2 regions of the Streptomyces sp. NPDC024555 genome follow, and region 1 is predicted to be linked to the other one. Evidence: riboswitches for the same ligand, from Rfam matches in the RefSeq annotation. Region 1 holds a riboswitch; the other holds the start of a gene.
What was found. A riboswitch is a leader RNA that binds a small molecule or an ion and turns the genes downstream of it on or off. The one in region 1 is predicted to bind cobalamin.
Positions count from the first base shown of each region.

Region 2: linked by a shared signal. The riboswitch ahead of metE (5-methyltetrahydropteroyltriglutamate--homocysteine S-methyltransferase) and the one ahead of ACZ4FH_RS32530 (ABC transporter substrate-binding protein) in region 1 are both predicted to bind cobalamin.

Region 1 is NZ_JBVHKV010000025.1:80,931-88,265, reverse strand. It holds gene ACZ4FH_RS32535 (acyl-CoA dehydrogenase family protein) at 1-1,732, shown strand, start outside; cobalamin riboswitch at 1,896-2,081, shown strand; gene ACZ4FH_RS32530 (ABC transporter substrate-binding protein) at 2,116-3,183, shown strand; gene ACZ4FH_RS32525 (FecCD family ABC transporter permease) at 3,180-4,259, shown strand; gene ACZ4FH_RS32520 (ABC transporter ATP-binding protein) at 4,256-5,044, shown strand; gene ACZ4FH_RS32515 (PRC and DUF2382 domain-containing protein) at 5,184-6,287, opposite strand; gene ACZ4FH_RS32510 (IclR family transcriptional regulator) at 6,671-7,335, shown strand, end outside.
Region 2 is NZ_JBVHKV010000005.1:148,901-156,235, forward strand. It holds gene metE (5-methyltetrahydropteroyltriglutamate--homocysteine S-methyltransferase) at 1-2,037, opposite strand, end outside; cobalamin riboswitch at 2,208-2,424, opposite strand; gene ACZ4FH_RS10330 (NUDIX domain-containing protein) at 2,569-3,663, opposite strand; gene fxlM (methyltransferase, FxLD system) at 3,806-6,106, opposite strand; gene ACZ4FH_RS10340 (NUDIX domain-containing protein) at 6,216-7,335, opposite strand, start outside.

The sequences.
Region 1 (7,335 bases):
CGCGCTGGACAGCGCCGCCCGCCCGGCGAGCGACGTGCGCGCCCTGGCCGCCATGCACGAATGGCTCGCCCCGGTGGACCCGGCGCTCGCCACCGTCGCGGGCATCCACTACAACCTGTTCCTCGGCAGCCTCCTCGACCACGACTCCGACCACCCCCGCGACCTCTCGGACTTCCTCGCGCTGCGCCGCATGGGCACCTTCCTGTGCACGGAGGTGGCGCACGGGAACGACGCCGCCGCCGTCGAGACGACCGCCGCCTACGACCCCGACCGGGACGGCTTCGTCCTGCACACCCCGCACGCCGGCGCGCAGAAGTTCATGCCGAACACCAGCCCGGCGGGCGGCCCCAAGTCGGGGCTCGTCGCCGCCCGGCTCGTCGTCGAGGGCGTCGACCAGGGCGTCTTCCTCTTCCTGGTCCCGCTCACGGACGCCACCCGGGCCCTGCCCGGCATCCGGGTGCGGCTGCTGCCCGCCCGGATGGGCAGCCCGGTCGACCACTGCCTCACCTCGTTCGACAGCGTCTTCGTCCCGCGCGGGGCGATGCTCGGCGGAGTGCAGGGACGGATCGGCGAGGACCGGGTGTTCCGCAGCGACACCGAGGGCCGCAGGCGCCGCTTCCTCGTCTCCATCCGCCGGGTCACCGCCGGCCGGATCTGTATGAGCGCCAGCGCGGTGGGCTCGGCCCGCGCCACGCTCGCCGTCGCCGTCCGCTACGGCGGACACCGCTTCGTCTCCGGCGGGCGCGGCGCCCCGCCCGTCCCGGTCTCGGCCCACCGCAGCCACCACGGCCCCCTCGCCGAGGCCATGTCCACCGTCTTCGCGATGAGCCTGCTGCACCGCCGCGCCCTCGACCGCTGGGAGCGGGCGGAGCGGGCCGGGGCCGCCGACCGGGCGGCGGCCGAGCGCCTGGTCGACGTCGCCAAGGGCTGGATCACCTGGCAGGCCCGGTCCGTGATCGTCGAGAGCCGTGAACGCTGCGGCGCCCAGGGGCTGCTGGAGCACAACGGGATGACCGAACTGGTCACCGGGGTCGAGGGCGCCATCACCGCCGAGGGCGACAATCTGGCCATCCACTCCCGCGCCGCCGCGAGCCTGCTCATGGACGCGGTCCGGGGCGCCCCGCAGGAGCCCTCGGACCACCCGGTGCCGGGCGACCTCGCCGATCCGCGCTTCCTGGGCACCCTGCTGGAGCGGATCGAGCAGCTCTGGTTCGCGCGGGCGGCCGGCCGGACGGCCCGGGTGGCGCACGAGGACCCGAAGGAACGCTGGAACGCGGCGTCCGGCCCCGCCCTGCGCGGTGTCGAGGCCCATGCCTGCCGGCACGCGGCGGAGGCGTACGCGCAGGCGCTGGAGGAGCTGCCCGAGGGGCCGGCGCGCGACCGGCTGGGGGAGCTGGCCCGGCTGTTCGCCCTGCGCTGGATCGCCCGCAACAGCGGGGACCTGCTCGCCGACGGACGGCTGACCGCCGCCCAGGTCGAGGGGCTGACCGACGCCGTCGAGCAGCTGATCGCCGCCGTGGCCCCCCATCTGCCGGAGCTGGCCGCGGCCTTCGCGCTGCCCGGCGAACTCCTCGCGGACTGGCCCATCGCGGGCCCCCGGTACACCGACGCCTACGACGACCCGGAGGCCTCCTGGAACACCCGGCCCGCCGAGAAGCCGACGGGAAGGTCCGGGACATACCGCGAGGAGACTGCCCGCTTCGGTGGCGAATCGGTTCGCCCCAAGGGGTGACCGGGCAGAGGCGCTTTGTCGCGCATCCCGCCCACCGCCCCGGCGGTGACCTGCGGGCCCGGCCGCGACCGGTGCGTCCCGATGCCCGCGCGGTGGCCGGTGGCAGGGGGCCGTGCCCCCCGGCCACCGGCCCGCACCGCCGCTGAGCTGCGCGGAAGCTCGTGGTAGCGTGCCCGGTGCCAGTCGAACTCCAGCCTGGAGTCAGGGAATCCGGTGCGAATCCGGAACTGACGCGCAGCGGTGAGGGGGACGGGCGGGGCCACGGCCACTGGGAGACCACGGTTTCCCGGGAAGGCGCCCCGTCCGCGTGAACCCGAGTCCGAAGACCTGCTGGCACCCGCGGTCCGGACCGGGCCGCGGAGTCCGTACCCCGGGCCCCGCGCATGGGCCCCGAGACGACGAGGTACTCCGTGCCGCCCCTGTCCGGCCACGCCCGCACCGCCGCCCTGCTCACCGCCGCGCTCGTCCTGCTGACGGCCTGCGGTACCGGAGGGCGCACACCCGCCGCCCGGAACGGGGACGCCACCGGCTACCCCGTGACCCTCAGCAACTGCGGACGCACCGTCACCGTGCACCGCGCCCCCGAACGCGCCGTCCCCGTCGACCAGGGCTCGGCCGAGATCCTGCTCGCGCTCGGCCTCGCCGACCGGATGGCCGCGACCGCCACCTGGACCGACCCGGTGATGAAGGGCCTGGAGAAGGCCAACGCCACGGTCCCCCGGATATCCGACAACCGGCCCTCCTCCGAGAAGGTCCTGGACCGGGAACCCGACTTCGTCAGCGCCTCCTTCGCCTCCACCCTGGCCAAGGGCGGCGTCGCCCCGCGCGAACAGTTCGAGAAGCTGGGCGTCCCCACCTACGTCTCGCCCGCCGACTGCACCGCCAAGGACAACAGCAAGGACGGCGACGGGGTGCGCACGGGCACCCTCGGCATGGACAGCGTCTACACCGAAGTACGGGAACTGGCCCGGGTGTTCGGCGTCCCGGAACGCGGCGAGAAACTGATCTCCGCACTCCGCGCACGGATCCGGAAGGCCGCCGCGACCGTCGACGCCTCCGGCACCACGCTGATGTACTGGTTCGCCAACTCCACGTCCCCGTACCTGGCCGGCTGCTGCGGGGCCCCCGGCATCATCACCCGCGAACTCGGCGCGAAGAACGTCTTCGACGACACCCACGAGGAATGGCCGCAGATCAACTGGGAGACCGTCGCCGACCGCGATCCGTCCGTCCTGGTCATCGGAGACCTCACCCGCCGCTCCCAGACCGCCGAGAGCGCCGCCGGGAAGATCGCCTTCCTGGAGTCCCACCCCGTCACCCGGACCATGGACGCCGTACGGCACAAGCGGTACGTACTGCTCAGCGGCCAGGCCATGAACCCGTCGATCCGCACCGTCGAGGGAGTGGAACGCGTCGCGGCCGCGCTGCGCTCCTTCGGACTCGCGGGATGAGCGACACCGCACCGGCCGCGGCCCCGCGCGGGGCCGCCGGCCCGGCCGTCCGCGGAGCGGGGCGGGCGCTGCGCGCAGGACTGGGCTGGACCGGCGGACTGCTCCTGCTCGCCCTGTCCGTCGCCGTCGCCGTCACCATCGGCCCCGCCCGGATCTCCGTCGCCGACGTCTGGTCCGCCGTCGGGGCCCACCTCGGCCTCGGCACCGCGGAGCTCTCCCCGATCCGCGACGGCATCATCTGGAACCTGCGCATGCCCCGGACCCTGCTCGCCGCGGTGTGCGGCGCGGGGCTCGCCGTCTGCGGCACCGTCATGCAGTCGCTGCTGCGCAATCCGCTCGCCGACCCGTTCGTCCTCGGAGTCTCCTCGGGGGCCTCCACCGGAGCGGTCGCCGTCGTCGTCCTCGGGGCCGGCGGGGGAGCGGTGTCGCTGTCGGCCGGTGCCTTCGCCGGGGCCCTGTGCTCCTTCGCCCTGGTCATGCTGCTCAGCCACAGCCTCGGTGGCAGCACCGACCGGGTCGTCCTGTCCGGGGTCGCCGCCATGCAGCTCTTCTCCGCGCTGACCTCCTTCGTCGTGATGACGGCCGCCGACGCCGAACAGACCCGGGGCGTGCTCTTCTGGCTGCTCGGCTCGCTCGGAGGCGTCGGCTGGACCGAGACCGGGACGTGCGCCGCGGTCCTCGCCGTGACCCTGGCGGTCTGCCTGGGCCACGCCCGTACGCTCGACGCCTTCGCCTTCGGCCAGGACGCCGCGGCGGCGCTCGGCGTCCGCGTCGGACGCACCCGGATCGTGCTGCTGTGCGCGACCGCGCTGCTGACCGCCGCGCTGGTGGCGGCGGCCGGGGCCATCGGCTTCGTCGGCCTCGTCCTGCCGCACGCGGCCCGCGCGCTCACCGGATCCGGGCACCGCAGGCTGCTGCCCGTCACCGCGCTCGCCGGGGCCGTGTTCCTGGTCTGGGCGGACACCCTCGCCCGTACCGTTCTCGACCCCCAGGAGGTCCCGGTGGGCGTCGTCACCGCCCTCATCGGCGTCCCCGCCTTCGTCCTGGTCCTGCACCGCACCCGGCGGACGCCGTGAGCGCGGGGGAGCCGGGCGGTCTGCGGGCCGACCGGGTGGCCCGCCGGGCGGGCGGCCGGCTCGTCGTGGACGGCGTCTCGCTCGCCCCGCCGCCCGGCGGCACCACCGGACTGATCGGCCCGAACGGCTCCGGCAAGTCCACCCTGCTGCGGATCCTGGCCGGGGTGCTCGCCCCGGAGACCGGCGTGGTCACTCTCGACGGCGATCCGCTCGCGCGCATCGGCCGGCGCACGGCCGCCCGGCGCATCGCCGTCGTCGACCAGCACGCCGCCACCGAGGCCGATCTGAACGTCGTGGACGTCGTACGGCTCGGCCGCATCCCGCACCGGCGCGCCTGGTCGGCCCCGACGCCCGAGGACGAGGCGGCGGTGGACGCGGCGCTGGAGCGGACCGGCCTCAGCGGGCGGCGCGCCCAGTCCTGGCACACCCTGTCCGGCGGTGAGCGCCAGCGCGTGCAGATCGCCCGCGCGCTCGCCCAGGGCCCGCGCGAACTCCTGCTGGACGAACCGACCAACCATCTGGACATCCAGCACCAGCTCCAGCTGCTGTCCCTGATCACCGCCCTGCCGCTGACCGCCGTGATCGCGCTCCACGACCTCAACATGGCCGCGATGTTCTGCGACCGGATCGCGGTGCTCAGCCGGGGCCGGGTGGTCGCCGCCGGCACCCCGGCCGAGGTCGTCACCGAGGAGCTGATCGCCGAGGTCTACCGGGTGCGGGCGGTCGTCACCCCCGAGGGACCGGAGAACCGGCCCTCCGTGCGCTTCCTGCCGCAGCCGGTGTGAGAACGAGCCGGGACCGCCCGGAGAACCGGGACGGCCGGGGCGACCGGGCGGTGCGAGCACGGGACGCGGGGGCGGACCCGGTGCGGGTCCGCCCCCGCGTCAGCGCGGAGCGCGGCGGCCGGTGGCCGCGGTGGGGCCGTCAGCGGTGCCGCCCATTGCCCAGGTCGCCGCCCGTGTCCCTGCCCGGCATGTCCTTGCCCGGCATGTCCTTCCCGCTCTTGCCGGTGCCGTCCGCGTAGTCGATCTGCTCCTTGCGCAGCTCGGCGGAGACCTCCTTCTGCTCCGTCACCCTCGTCGTCTCCATCCGCACCCGTTCGACGGGCACGGTCTCCTTGCGCATGGTGGCGCGTTCGGCGTGCAGCGTGACCTCCACGTCCTGCTCGGAGATGTCCGACCGGGCCGCCTTGTCGCCCGGACGCAGCGGCTCGCGGACCACCCGCACCTCCTCGTGCGTCACCGGCACCGTCCTGGTGACGTTCTCGGTGACCACGTACTTGTGGAGACGGGCCCTGCCGCTCTCGTACTCCTCGGTGCCGACGTGCAGCTGCTCCTCGGAGCGGATCATCTCCTCCTTGTCGCCGAGGTCGCCGGCGGACCGCTCGGCCCCCGCGCCGACCAGCGGCCGGGAGGTGTCCGCCGCCGCGGTGTCGCGGTGCCGGCCCGAGCCCGCACCGGCGTCCGCGCCGGACATGCCGGCCGCGGCGGTGCCGGCGGACGTGGTTCCGGAGGCGGAGGGCGTCGCGGTCGTCCGGCCGGCGGCCGCGGTGCGGTCGGTGTCCGCCGCGCCCATGGCCCCGGCCCCGGCCGCCGCACCCGCTCCGGCGCCGGCCGCGCCCATCGTGCCCGTCCCCGCGGCCGTCGGGGCGTCGGCGCCCTTCGTGCCGCCGGACCCCGCGCGGTCCTCCATCGAGGCCGTGGTGTTCCTGGTCAGGCCGTAGTGCCGGTAGAGCTCCTCCTCCTCGGCGACGGACAGATGCGCGTCCGCGTCCACCCGGGGGGCTTCCTTGACCTGGTCCTTCGTGTGCGAGATGTGGAGGTCGGAGCCCACCCGGCGGGCTCCGGCGAGGGGCACGAAACTCTCCTTCATGCCGAACAGACCGGTCTTCACCGTGACCCAGTCCGGCCGGCCGGTGTGGTCGTCGACGTACACCCGCCCGACGTTGCCGATCTTCTCACCCGCGGCGTCGTACGCCGTCAGGCCGTCGAGCTCTCCGGAATCCGTGAAACCGTCAGCGGCTCCCATGGCCGATTCCTCCTCGCTCGGGCGCGTCCTGTGGGTGGGTCCAGCAGGGGAGGCGCGTCCGGCTTCCATCGCGCCTCACCCGGATGGACGCTGCAACCGCCCGTGCCCCCGGCACCGGCGGGCGCACCCGCGCCGCGTCGGCGCAGGCCCCGCAGGGCGGAGGCGCGGCGGGGCTCACCGAATTACGCCGAACGGGTGAACGGGCGGGGTGGCGGCCCCCGCCCGGGGGAGCCGGGACGGCCCGCCGGAACGCCCCGGTCCGGCTCTTTCCGGGAAACCCTTGACACCCGCCGGACGCGCCCGCATCCTTTCGCCAGAAATCGCAACGCCGTTGCGATTTCCGCACCGATACGCGCACGACCTGCACGAAGGAGGCCCGGCCCATGGCGGAGAAGGGCGCGGACACCACCCCCGAGGCCGCTGCCGGACGGCAGGCCCCCGGAGTCCTCCAGACCGTGGACCGGGCCCTGCTCGTCCTGCTGACCTTCACCGAGCAGCGGCCCGAATGGGGCGTCAGCGAACTGGCCCGTCACCACGGCTGGGACAAGGCCGTCGTGCAGCGCCTGCTCACCACCCTGAGCGCGCGCGGCTTCCTGCTCTGCGACGGGAACAGCCGGCGCTACCGCCCGGGACCCGCCCTCTCCCGGCTGGCCCGGGTCAGCGAACACAGCGGGGTGCTCTCCTCGCTCGCCCGCCCGATACTCGCCGGGCTGCTCCGCGAGACCGGCGAGAGCATCGTCCTCAACGTCCCGCACGGCGGCAGCTACCGCTGCGAGGCCGCCGTCGACGGCACCGGCCCGGTCCGCTACACCGCGATCATCGGCGCCGTCATGCCCGGCCACGCCGGAGCCTCCGGCCACACCCTCTTCGCGTACCACCCCGAACGCGAGATCCGGCAGATGTTCGGCGCCACCGGACTGACCCGGTTCAACGACCGCACCATCACGGACCTGGACGCGCTGCTCGACTGCTACGCCCGGGTCCGGACCGACGGGTACTGCATCAGCCACGGCGAGTACGACGAGGCCGTCACCGCGGTCTCCGCCCC
Region 2 (7,335 bases), on a different contig from region 1:
CAGGCTGATGACATCGGCGTCGAGGTCATCGATGGCCTGGACGATGTCGCCGAACTCCGCGTAGCACATATGGGTGTGGATCTGGGTGTCCGGCCGCACTCCGCCGGTGGTGATCCGGAACGCCTCGGTGGCCCAGGCCAGGTAGTCCGCACGATCGGAAGCCCGCAGGGGCAAGGTCTCGCGCAGCGCGGGTTCGTCCACCTGGATGACCGAAGTCCCGGCCGCCTCCAGATCGTTGACCTCGTCGCGCAGGGCGAGCGCGACCTGTCGCGCGGTCTCGCCGAGCGGCAGGTCGTCGCGGACGAAGGACCAGGCCAGCATGGTGACCGGCCCGGTGAGCATGCCCTTCACGGGACGGTGGCTCAGCGACTGGGCGTACGAGGTCCAGCGCACCGTCATCGGCTCGGGACGGGAGATGTCGCCGGCGAGGATCGGCGGGCGGACGTAGCGGGTGCCATAGGACTGGACCCAGCCGTGCCGGGTGGCGAGGTAACCGGTCAGCTGCTCGGCGAAGTACTGCACCATGTCGTTGCGTTCCGGCTCGCCGTGCACGAGGACGTCGATGCCCGCCTTCTCCTGGAAGGCGATGACCTCCTGGATCTCGGCCCGGATGCGCTCCTCGTAACCGGCGTGGTCGATGCGGCCGGCCCGCAGGTCGGCACGGGCCGCGCGCAGCTCACCCGTCTGAGGGAAGGAACCGATGGTCGTGGTCGGAAGCAACGGCAGACCCAGGTGCGCCCGTTGCGCGCGCGTCCGTTCGGAGTAGGGCTGCGAACGACGGCCGTCCGCGTCCGTCACGGCCTCGGACCGGGCGCGCACGGCCGGGTCCCGGGTGATCGGGGAGGCCGCGCGGGAGGCGAGGGCGGCCCTGTTGGCGGCGAGCTCGCCGGAGATGCTGTCGGTACCCCGGGCGAGGGCCGTGGCCAGGGCGACGATCTCCGCCGTCTTCTGACGGGCGAAGGCGAGCCAGCGGACGATCTGCGGCTCGGCGTCCCGCTCGGCGGTGGCGTCCAGCGGTACGTGCAGAAGGGAGCACGAGGCGGCCACATCGACGCGGTCGGCCAGCCCGAGAAGAGTGCCGAGCGTGGCCAACGACCCCTGCAGGTCATTGATCCAGATGTTGCGGCCGTTGACGACACCGGCCACCAGACGCTTGCCCGGCAGACCCCCGACGGCCGCCAGGGCGTCCAGGTTGGCTGCGCCGGTCCCGGTGAAGTCGAGTGCCAGCCCCTCGACCGGAGCCTTGGCGAGGACCGGCAGCGCGTCGCCGAGCCGGTCGAAGTAGGTGGCGACGAGCAGCTTCGGGCGGTCGGTGAGCCCGCCGAGGACGCGGTAGGCGCGCTCGGCGGCCTTGAGTTCGGCAGGGGTGCGGTCCTGGACGAGTGCGGGCTCGTCCAGCTGCACCCACTCGGCGCCGGCCGCGCGCAGATCGCCGAGCACCTCCGCGTAGACGGGCAGCAGCCGGTCCAGCAGGGTCAGCGGCTCGAAGTCCGAGGGGACGCCGGGGGCGGGCTTGGCGAGCAGGAGGTAGGTGACGGGGCCGACGAGCACGGGCCGGGCGGACAACCGCTCGGCAAGGGCTTCCCGCAGTTCGGCGACCTGCTTGGCGGAGTCGGCCGAGAACTCGGTGTCCGGGCCCAGTTCGGGGACGAGGTAGTGGTAGTTGGTGTCGAACCACTTGGTCATCTCCAGCGGGGCGACCTCCTGGGTGCCCCGCGCCATCGCGAAATAGCCGTCCGTCGCGTCGGCCGCGACGGCGGCGCGGTGACGCTCGGGGATCGCACCGACCATGACGGTGGTGTCCAGCACATGGTCGTAGTACGAGAAGTCACCGGTGGGGACCTCGTGGATTCCGGCGTCGGCGAGCTGGCGCCGGTTGTCGCGGCGGAGCCCGGCGGCGGTGGCGTGGAGGGCGTCGGCGCCGACGCGTCCCTTCCAGTAGCCTTCGACGGCCTGCTTCAGTTCACGGTTCTGCCCCTGACGGGGGTAGCCGTACACGGTGGCCCGTGCTGCCGCGGCTGCGGACTTCGGTGTCACGGAGATCTCCTTCGCGAGATGATTCCCTGAAATCCCGGGGACGGGACGAGAGCGCGAAGGCAACGACGAACCGGACGGCCATGATCCGCGAGGATGAGACGCGGTCGCTCCGTCTGGTGTGTACGCCGACCCGCCCACGAGGTCACCGGGATGGTCCGCACGCGGAACGGTCCGTGCGCGGGCAGTTGGCAGGTCTTCGGACTCGCGGGCACGCCCTCCGTACGGAGGACACCTACTGGCCGTCGCTTCCCAGACCCGTTCGGACCCAGTGCGTATGACGGCGGTCGTTCCCACTCACCGCTGCGGGGCAGTCCCGGATTCCCACCGGGTTCCCTCTTGCGACACCCCGCCTGGTGGACGGGGCGAACCAGCTGCACCGGCCACCTTACGCCGCGGCGCAAGCACGGAACGAAGACCGTCCAGCATCCGGAAGGCGGGACGAGGAGACCCGACCTTGGCGAGGCGAGGGAGGTGGCCCGCCATGTCCGAGTCCGCCGTGAGGGAGAGGGTGCGTGGTGAGCGGTCGTCGGGTCACCAGGAAGCGGGACCGCTGAGTTCGGTGACGGCCTGGGGAGCGGCTCGGGGGATTCCCAGGTGCCGGCGGGCTCGATGGACCGCGGCGAGCTGCTGGGCGGTCGCCGGACCCCAGTCGAACAGTTCGACGGCCTGCTCGGGTGTGGCCAGGACGCGGGTGTAGGTCTGGTCCGTGGCCGGATCGGGGCGGACGGGGCCGAGGCCGGTGAGCCGTGCCGCGTAGCGGAGGTATCCGCGCCGGGTGCCCGGGGCGGTGAGGTGTCCCAGGAACCGGGGGCGGATGAAGCGGGCAGCCGCTTCTTCCTCGGCCTCGCGGCGCAGGGTGGCTTCGGGATCGCCCAGGTCCTGGTCCTCGGGTGTGCCGCCGGGCAGCACGGCGCCTCCGGTGTCGGCTCCGAGGAGGACCAGGACGCGCCCGTCCGGTGCGAACAGCCAGCCCCACACCTGCTGGACAGGCAGCTCTCGCGGGGCGGGTCCGTCCCGCCAGGACAAGTGGTGGGCGGGGCGGGCGGTTCGCAGAATGCCGAGACGGTCCAGGACCGTCGGGGCGATGGGCCGGCCGTTCTCCAGCAGCGCGGCGCCTGAAGCGTTGATCCTGGACCGCAGCGCGGACAGGGCGCGCCGGGCGTCGGACGGGGCGAGCATTTCGGGCAGCCGCGCGGGTTCGACGAACTCGACCGCGGTGATCTCACTGGACGGCAGACGGATCGAGGCGATCCTGTCCTCGTCCCAGGTTCCCCCGTCGAAGACGTGGAGGATCTCACCGGGAAACCGCACGGCCGGCGGCGCCTTGGTGCTGCCGGCGGCGACCCAGTCGACGGCCAGGCCACGGACGGGGCTGTCGGTGATCCCGAGTTCCTCACCCAGCTCCCGGGCAGCGGCGTGAGCGGGCGACTCGTTCTTGTCGACGCCGCCGCCCGGCAGGAGGCAGGTGTCGAGATAGTCGACGTGCTGGACCAGGACCTGCCCCCGCGCATTGGTGATCAGCACGGACGTCCCGGCCCACAGGGCGGCCGAGGCGCGCAGGTCGCCGTACTCCTCGTCGGTCATGGCGCTGCCGGGCAGTTCGCCGGAAGCGGGTGTGGTGGTCATGGTGCTCCTCATCTGACTGCGTTCCGGGTGACGTACTCGGTGGCGAGGACGGTGTGCGGGGTGTCTTCGGGGTGGGCGAACACCCCGAGCAGGAACGGCACGGCGCGGATGGTGTCGCTCCTCCGGGGGCGGCTCGCGGGAGTCAGGCATGCTGTCCGCCTGCGGTCCAGGGGCTCGGTGCGTCGGTAGGGGTCCGGCCCGGCCACTGGAGGACCAGCCGCGCGCTCGGCTTGTCGAGTACGTCGCCGGGCGGCAGCTCGTCGTCGGGCGTCGAGGCCGGGTGGACGGTCATCGGAGGGTAGCCGCTCTCCCGTACCTCGCGGTCCCAGACGCGTACGCACTGCGCGAAGCGCTCCGCCAACTCCTCGGCCGCCGGGCCGTAGGCGTGGATGAAGAACTCCGACATCCGGTCGCCGGCCGCTGCTCTGCGGTGGGTCAGATAGGCGAGGGAGTCGTCCGCCAGGATCGCCGCCGCGTCCTGCTGTGCCACGAGCGGGGATCCCGTCGGCGCGGACAGGCGGCAGAAGCCCGCCAGGGTGGTCGCGGCATAGATCTGCAGGGTCTCGAAGTTGAAGACCCCGTGCACGACGAGGCCCGTGGAGCGTTCGTGCCGGGGGCCGCGCAGAGCGTCGTCGAGACCGGTGGTGTCACCGGGCGATCCGTCCTCCCACCGCACCGTGACCGCGCCGTCGGCCGGCGCGACGGTGGGGGCGGTCCGCGCGGCGGCGCCTCGGTCGCGTACGAATCCGCAGTACGTCCAGTGCTCGCAGTGCAGAGTGTCGCCGCGCCGGACCAGGGTGAGGGAGCGGGTGTAGCCGCCCATCTCCAGCGGCACGACCAGCCGGGCGCCTTCGGCGAGCTGTTGGCGCCATGCGGGCGCGATGTCGGACGCGTTGTGCGTGACGACGATCCCGTCGAACCCGCCGGCCGGGACATGGGCGGGCGCGCCGAGTCCGCCGTCGCCGAGGACGGCGGTGACCCGGCCGCTGCCGGCCTCCGCGCCCAGCCGCCTGGTCCGGTGCACCACGTACGGGTCGATGTCCACGGTCACCACCCGGCCGCGCTCGCCCAGGACGTGTGCCAGGAGTTCCGCGTTGTATCCGCCGGAGCCGACCTCCAGCACGGTCGACCCCGGCTCCAGGCGGAGCTGCTCGATCATGTCGGCCTGCAACCAGGCCGCGGAGACGGAACTGAGCGCCCTCCGGGGTGACTCACGGACCGTCACCACCGCGAGGTCGTCGTGATACGCCGTCTCCGGGCGCGTCTCGGGGACGAACCGGTGCCGGGGCACCGCACGCAACGCGGCCTGGACACGCGGCGAGGGAGCCCAGCCCTTGCCGATCACACGGTCCGCCATCCGCGCGCGCAGCCGGACCGCCGAGGCCGGCTCCCCGGACACCGGCGGGCCGCCCGGGGAGCACGGGTAGGAATGGAGCGGGGGGAGTCCCGGCAGCACCCCGGGCCACACCGCGATCAGGGCCTGCGCGCTGGGAGCGAAGATCTTCCCCAGACCGGCCAGGGTGTGCGGGTCGTGGAACTCCCAGCGCACGAAGCGGTGCGGTTCGGGCAGGGAGAGCTCACCGTCCCAGCGGGCGACACGGACCACGACGGAGACACGGCGGACGTCCAGCCGGTCGTCGTGCAGCACGGTGATGACATGGGCGTCCTCCGCGCGGGCCGTCAGCCCGGTCTCCTCGGTCAGTTCGCGCACAGCGGCCTCCGGTGCGCTCTCACCGGTCTCGACGCGGCCGCCGGGCAGCTCCCACATGCCCCGTACGGAACGGCCCAGCAGGACCCGGCCGCAGGCATCCGTGACCACCGCCGCGGCACCGAGGACGGCCTGCGGCTCGGGCCGCAGCTTCTCCGGCGCGCTGAACGATCCCGTCGCCCCGCGCAGGACCAGCACCGCCAGGCCGTCCGTGTCGATCCGCTCGGTGTGCGCGAACCCGTCGGTGAGCGCGTCGAGTTCCCGTTCGTCCAGGGCGATGTGCCGCCGCTCCTGCGGTGTGTGCTCCGCGATCGGTGTGATGACGACGAGCGCTCCGCGCTCGTGCAGCCGCGCGGCCAGAGCGCGGAGCACACGTGCGCGATCGCGGACGAACGCGATCGACAACCGCAGGACGATCAGGTCGTAGCCGTCCTCGGTGAGGTCCGCCAGGACGTCGTCCGCGTCCGGGCCCAGCCGGCGCGCCTCCGCCGCCCCGGCGTGCTCCTCGCGGGTCTGCTCCAGCCCGTCCCGCGCGAAGTCCGCGCCCTCCACGGTGTAGCCGAGCGAGGCGAGGTGGCCGGACAGCTCGCCCGTGCCGCAACCGATGGCGAGAGCACGGCCGTTCTCGGGGGCCGGTGTGTGCTCGGTGAGCAGGGCCTTCTCCCGGTCACCGAGCCGCCGGAGGTCGCGGGCGGCGTCGTAGTGCGTGGACCAGTCGGTCCTGGTGTCTCCCACAGCTTGCTCCTCGTTCGTGAAAGTCGGTTCCGGGGCAGTTCGACGGGACCGTGAAAGGCGGCCGGCTCCCGGGCCCGCAGAGAACGGGACGGCACCCGGGAGCCGGTGCTCATCGCTCGCCCCAGCCCAGCTCGGAGTACGTGCTGCCCCGAAGGATCCCGGCGATCGCCGTCCGGGTGTACGGCACGACCGCGTCCGGCAGGTCCCGCGGATCGCACCACCGCCACCGCACATACCGCCCGGGTTCCAGGACCTCCGGGTCGCCCTTCCAGGAGCGGGCCCGGAAGACGAGCGTGATCCCCGGCATGGCGTCGGGGGAGTCGACGTGGTGGACGGTGTGGATGAGGTCGACGTCCTCGGGGGCGATGGTGAGACCGGCTTCCCGTTTCGCTTCATGGACCAGGCGGTCGATCGCGGCTTCCCGCGCGCAGCGACCGGCCAGGAAGTGCCATATGCCCGCCGGGGACGAGGCGTCCGGGCGGCGCAGGCCGAGGAGGATCCGGCCCCGGTCGTCCTGGAGATGGAGGTGGACACCGACGACGTGCGGCTCGGGGTCCGGCGGTGTCTCGATCGGCGGCGGGGTGCTGCCGTCCCGCAGATGCTCATTCGCGGGGTGCTCGGCCGCGTGACGCAGGATCAGTTCGCGGAGTCCCGGGCTCAGGCGGAGCCGGTCGAGCATGTCCACGGTGCACCACATGAGCAGGACGCCTTCGTGGAGTTCGACTGCTGCGGCGTCACCGTTCCAGCGCCCGCTGTGGACGCTGACGGGCACGGACAGGCCGTCGACGCTCGTCGCCTCCTCCACGGCGAACGGCATCAGCTCCGTGGGCTCAAGGCCCGGCACCTCCTCGGCGAGTTCGCGCCGCAGGGTCGCCTCCAGGGAGGCGTCCTCCCGCGTACGGCCGCCCCCGAGGAGGGACAGGACCCAGGGCTCCCAGATCCCCTCCCGGTCGTCCCGCAGATGGAGCAGGTAGCGGCCGGCCCCGTCATGGATCAGGACGCTCGCGTTGACGGGCTCCGGGCGGCCGCCGAGACCGTCCGCCCCCGCTGCCAGGAGCTTCGCCCGCAGCGCGGGGGACGGAGCGTCGGCGTACGGGAGCCACCGGGCTCCGGTGACCTCCCGGCTCTGCGGCGTGGGGGCGGGCGGCCGCTCCGCCGTGAGGGAGAACGCGAAGCGGAAGTCGACGTGCAGGCGGGCCGGTTCGCCGGTTTCCGGGGCGGCGTCTGCG